Regions from separate parts of the Pseudoalteromonas sp. SW0106-04 genome, predicted to be linked through region 1. Evidence: predicted binding sites of a transcription regulator. Region 1 holds the regulator's gene; the other holds the start of a gene.

What was found. The regulator MetJ, encoded in region 1, represses methionine synthesis genes. The targets are predictions, from matches to a motif close to TAGACGTCTAGACGTCTA.
Region 2: a site for MetJ is predicted at 1,279-1,296, ahead of W04_RS09390 (methylenetetrahydrofolate reductase). Genes of this name have one in related genera too.

The regions. Positions count from the first base shown of each region.
Region 1 covers NZ_BCAI01000003.1:283,232-286,394, reverse strand. Annotated here, with positions in the region: gene W04_RS05970 (malic enzyme-like NAD(P)-binding protein) at 1-905, shown strand, start outside; gene metJ (met regulon transcriptional regulator MetJ) at 1,097-1,417, opposite strand; gene metB (cystathionine gamma-synthase) at 1,597-2,757, shown strand; gene metL (bifunctional aspartate kinase/homoserine dehydrogenase II) at 2,767-3,163, shown strand, end outside.
Region 2 covers NZ_BCAI01000007.1:10,980-14,142, forward strand. Annotated here, with positions in the region: gene W04_RS09385 (YdbL family protein) at 1-172, shown strand, start outside; gene W04_RS09390 (methylenetetrahydrofolate reductase) at 275-1,231, opposite strand; gene W04_RS09395 (pitrilysin family protein) at 1,492-3,163, shown strand, end outside.

The DNA of each region.
Region 1 (3,163 bases):
CCACGGAAGACTTTATTAACACTGTAGAAAATATTGCCGATACCTTTGGCGGTATTAACCTCGAAGATATTAAAGCCCCAGAGTGCTTCGAAATCGAGCAAGCGCTCATTGAACGCTGTAATGTGCCAGTATTTCATGATGATCAACACGGCACTGCTATCGTCACTGCCGCAGGCATGCTAAACGCTTTAGAAATTCAAGGTAAAGATATTCGTGATGCCCTGATCGTGTGTTTGGGGGCTGGCGCAGCGGCAGTTGCATGTATGGAACTGCTTATTAAGTGTGGTGCCCAGCGCGAGCATATTTACATGCTTGACCGTAAAGGGGTGATCCACACGCGTCGGGATGACTTAAATGAATATAAGCAATTATTTGCTAACAACACCGATAAGCGCACCTTGCAAGACGTTATTGCTGATGCCGATGTGTTCGTTGGTGTTTCTGGCCCAGATTTGCTCTCAGCTGAAGACCTTAAATTGATGGCCGACAAGCCGGTCATTTTTGCCTGTTCTAACCCAGACCCAGAAATTAAGCCGGATGTGGCACACAGTGCGCGCAAAGACTTAATTATGGCCACTGGGCGCTCTGACTACCCGAACCAGGTGAATAACGTACTGTGTTTCCCATTTATTTTCCGTGGTGCACTGGACGTGCGTGCCACCGCTATCAATGATGAGATGAAAATTGCCGCTGTAGAGGCTATTCGCAGCATCGCCAAGGAGCCAGTACCTGAGTCAGTGTTAACGGCATCTGGAGTGAGCGAATTAGAGTTTGGCGCGCAATACATTATTCCCAAGCCTATGGATCCACGATTATTGCCACGCGTAGCGAAAGCCGTGGCGCAGGCGGCTGTGGACTCAGGTGTTGCGCAAATTGATATGCCAGCGAATTATATGGCTGAGTAATCACTTTACTACTCAGCGCTAGAAAAAGAAAACCCAAGCTTAGTGCTTGGGTTTTTTTATGGCTTGCAAAGAGTAATAGCTTCACTAACCGCTTCTCATACAGGCCGACTTGCGACATCTATGAACAACACTAAGCTAGCTCCTGCAATGAGGCCTAATGCTCAGGGGTTAGTTAAACTTGCTTGTCTTTGTTAGTCCTCTCCGATAACAGGCACTTCCACACCCATTTCTTCCATAATTTTTCTCACCTCTTCAGGTACCTTCTCCGGATTATCTTTTCGGAGATCTTCGTCATTTGGCAGCGGTTGACCAGTAAAGGCATGTAGAAATGCTTCACACAGCAACTCACTGTTGGTGGCATGACGAAGATTATTCACCTGGCGGCGAGTACGTTCATCGGTTAATACTTTTAAAACATTGAGCGGGATGGAAACGGTAATTTTCTTTACCTGTTGGGCTTTTTTTCCATGCTCCGCATAAGGGTGAATGTATTCACCATTCCACTTGGCCATAATTTGCGTCTTATTTTTGGTCACTTAGGCATCAATAAGGGCGAAATTTTATCGCGTTGGTAAGGATAGTCAAATATTCATAAATTAGCTATTTAGACGTATAAATGTTTTGACTTCTAAATTGTGTTAATTTAACCTTTTGGACGTCTAAACATCCATTTTCTTGATTGGGGGCAAATATGTCACAACTAAAAAAAGACACCATCGCCGTGCGCCATGGTATTGATGCTGATAAGCACCATGGTGCGGTGGTGCCACCCATTCATTTATCGACCACTTATTCCTTTGCCGATTTTGATAGCAAACGCGAATATGATTATGGTCGTAGTGGTAATCCCAATCGGGATATTTTGGCGCAGACCTTAGCGCAACTAGAAGGGGGAGAGCACGGAATTATCACCGCGACAGGTATGGCCGCAGTGCATCTAGTGACGCAGCTACTGACACCCAATGACACCCTAGTGATCCCCCATGATTGTTATGGCGGCAGTTATCGCTTATTTACCTCTTTAGCCAAACGAGGGTTGCTCAAGGTTGAGGTTATCGATTTCACTCAATCAAACTGTTACCAACGCTTAGTGGCCGCCAAACCCAAACTGGTGTGGATTGAAACGCCCAGTAATCCCATTTTGCGACTCACGGATATCCGCGCAGTGTGCGATGCCGCGCAGAGCATCGGTGCGCTGGTTGCAGCCGACAACACGTTTTTATCTCCCGCCTTACAGAACCCATTGTTATTGGGTTGTGATGTGGTGGTGCACTCGACCACTAAATATGTCAATGGTCACTCCGATGTGGTCGGTGGTGCGGTGATCACCAAAACCAAAGAGTTGGGTGAAGAGCTGGCATGGTGGGCTAATAATATTGGCATTACCGGCGCCGCTTTCGATAGCTATCTCACCCTGCGTGGTTTGCGTACCTTGAAAGTGCGCCTTAAGCAGCATGAAGAAAATGCCTTGGCGATTGCTCAATACCTTGAACAGCATCCTAATGTGCAGTCAGTTTACTATCCAGGGTTGAGTTCGCACCCACAACACGACTTGGCAAAAGCGCAGCAACAGGGCTTTGGCGGTATGGTGAGCTTTGATATTAAAGGCCAGCTGCAAGACAGTGCAAAATTCCTCACCTCAGTACAGCAGTTTACTTTAGCGGAGTCGTTGGGCGGGGTGGAAAGCCTTATTTGTCACCCGGCGACCATGACTCACGCGGGCATGGATAAAGCCGCACGACTTGAGGCTGGGGTCGGCGACACGCTTATCCGGATTTCTGTAGGTATTGAAGATAAACAAGATCTTATAGATGACTTAGATGCCGCTTTTAACGCGTTAGCAAGCAAATAAGAGGATACTATGACTCAGGTTGTACATAAGTTTGGTGGTTCGAGTCTCAGCAACGCGGCGCGTTACCATGCGGTCGCCAATATTGTTATCGGCAACAGCCAACTCGGTGACGTGGTGGTGGTCTCTGCGGCGGGGAAAACCACGGATACGCTAGTGAAGTTGTGGCAGGCCTATCAACAGCACGATAGCCATGGCTATCATGATGTCTTGCAGTTGCTACGCACCCATCAGCATGAGCTTATTGATGAGCTATTAGCAGCGCACCAAGCCCACGCTCTGCAATCACAGCTTAATAGTGAGCTTCAGCGCATAGCTGAGCAATTGCAGACAAACACCTTAGATGAGGCGTCCTTATTAGCCCATGGTGAACTGTGGTCGGCCCGCTTGCTCGCGACCTATTTGCAGC
Region 2 (3,163 bases), on a different contig from region 1:
GCAAAAGCTAATTGCCGAGATTAACGCTAAGCGTAAAGCCAAGTATTTATCATTGGCGAAGAAAAATGGTATCAGTTTGAGCCAAGTGGAGGCGTTAGCAGGCGCCAAAGCTATCGAAAAAACGACCGCAGGGCATATGGTTAAAGTCGACGGCCAGTGGCGCAAAAAGTAACACTAGGGTGAGCACAGCGCAGTAGCACGCTGCACTTTTTGCCGCTCAAAATGCCCAGCGCTATCAGTAGGTATAGCACTGGGCGGGCAAAAGAAAGGTAAACTAGGCGATTTGTCGTTCTGCCAAGCTCAGCTCCATGGTGGCTTTGAGCAAACGATACAGGTTGATGGATGCATCGATTTCCTGTTTACGGTTCGTTAGTGACTCGATATTCAACCCCAGCGGCACATCCAGATGGGCGCAGCTACGTAAGATCAAATCTAAGTTTTCGCGGCAGATGCGCACCGACTCACTCAAGGTGTTTTCGGCATCAAGCATGCGCCACTTAGTTGCCTCTGGTACGGAAATCCCCAACCACTGCATAAAATCCAGCGTTTTTTCACCGCCACAAGGGGTGAAGGTCAGAATAATACGCTGTGGCGAGAGCCCTTGCTGGCGGCAGCTGCGGGCATAACTGGTGATTAGATCAATGGTCGCTTGCGCATCGTAAACCGCCTGAGAGATAAAAAACTGACACCCTTGCGCCGTTTTGGTCAGCAAGCGCTCATGTTCATTGCGCTTATTAGCGTGGCGCTCAGCAATGGTCACGCCACCTAAAAAGAAGTCTTGGTGATGAGCGGCAATCTGGGTGTAGGCATCATTTAAGCTTAGCTTGATATCCCCTTGTGACGACGGACTTCCGACTAAGACTAAGTTATTTAAATCATGGTCATTGGCGGTGCTATCAAGCCATTGATTAAATTCATCCTGATTGCGCTGAGCCACACTTTTATAGGTGATCACATCGGCGCGTGATAAGCGCCGCAATAACTGGCCATAATCACGTGGGTCAATGGTGTGTTTGAATGGGAAGGGGCGCGGCGTACTGATGCGACTGCTCTCGTCCTGAATGTCATAAACCACCACACCGTCATATTCAATTTCGTGTAAACGGCCAAGCAGCTTTTCGGCAATTGCGCGCATGGCAACTTCATCAGTATCTGCTTTAGGTGGCGTAGTGCCAATTAAATACACGCCCTGACGGGGGTCCTCTATTTTTTCTCGCAGTGATAAAGCCATGGTTCTCATTCCCAGCAATTGACAATGAAATAACTATAACAGCCATTTAGACGTCTAAATGGCTTTTTATAATGAAACTTACTCAACTCGAGTGAATTTGCTTCAAGTTAAACCGTTATTCAGCATGATCCGAACGTTATACCCATTATGTCGTGGCTGACATATTTGTTTACAGCAAAGTGATGCCCCTAAGGTGCGTTTGCGATGTGATTTATTGCATAATGAGGAAGCTAAAAAACAACAAAACATCAAGGTTGAAGATGAAACTCTCTCTATTAGCGACAGGTGTCGCTTTCGCGCTCACTCTTGGCGGTTGCCAAAGCACGCAAACGACGACCAGCACCCCAACGGCTGCTGAGGCCGCGTCACAGTCACAAGCAGTGTTCTCTCAGGACTATGTACTTGAAGAGCTTGATAATGGTCTGCGAGTCATGGTGGTGAAAACAGACTACCCCGATGTAGTGTCATTACAAATCCCGGTGTCTGTAGGCTCACGCAATGAGGTGGAACCAGGAAAAACCGGCTTTGCACACTTCTTTGAACACATGATGTTCAAAGGCTCTGAGAAATTTCCTGCACACGTATATGCAGATATCTTGAAAAACTCCGGGGTCGATAATCGCGCCTACACCACGAACGATTACACCAATTATCACCTTAACTTCTCCAAAGAGCACCTTGATAAGGTGCTAGAAATTGAAGCGGATATCTTCCAAAACTTGAGTTACAGTGAAGAGCAATTCCGCACCGAAGCGCTGACCGTCAAAGGCGAATACTTAAAGAATAACGCCAGTCCTATCCGTAAGTTACTAGCGGCGGTGCGTAATGAGGCCTTTGATAAGCATACCTATAAACACACCACCATGGGCTTTTTTGCCGACATTGAAGCCATGCCAGATCAAAGTGAATACGGGCAAACCTTTTTCGAGCGCTTTTATAAGCCGGAATATGTCTCTTTGGTAATTGTCGGTGATGTTGACCCGCAAGCGACCATCGCGATGGTGAAAAAGCACTGGGGCAATTGGCAGCAAGGGGATTATCAAGCCGATATTCCTGTTGAACCGCAACAGCAGGCGCCTCGTTATGTGCATGAGCAATACGAAGGGCTACCCGGACACTGGTTATTAGTGTCATACAAAGGTGCAGCATGGCAGCCGCAGAAAAAAGACCGCGCGGCGCTTGATTTGCTCTCACAACTATACTTTTCTGAGAACTCAGATTTGTATCAGGAGCTGGTTGTTGATAAACAAATTGCCAGCCAAATGTTCACCTACAACCCGGAAACCAAAGACCCAGGCTTGATGCATGTGTTTGTGAAGGTGGATGATGAGCAGCACCTCACTACCGTGCGCGATGCTATCAACCGCACTTATGCCAAGGCACGTACAGAGTTGGTCGATGAAAGCCGGCTACAAGCCTTGAAATCGCACCAAAAGTACAGCTTTATTAACAGCTTAGATTCATCACAAAGCATCGCTTCAACCCTTGCGCGGTACATGCATTTCGAGCGTGACCCTGAGGTGATCAACACCTTGTATGCCACCGCCGATAATATTAGTGCCGAAGATATTCGCACCATGGCGAATAAGTACTTTGTCGATAATAACCGCACCACGGTGACGATGTCGGCTAGTGAGTCGGTCGCAGGCTTTGCCAACGAGGTGCGCCTTGATGCTTTAGTCGCTGAGCATCAAAATAAGCCTACCGAGCGCCATTTCACCGTGCTCGATAACACGAATAGTTCGCCGCTGGTGGATGTTAACTGGTTATTCTACACCGGCGCGGCTGCCGACCCAGAGGGCAAAAAAGGTCTGGCGGCACTGACTGCGGCAATGATTGCCAAAGGCGGCAGTGAGTCACAAAGCTATAAAGATATTCAAAAGGCTTTATATCCCATGGCGGGGAGCTTTAGCTATCAAATTGATAAGGAAA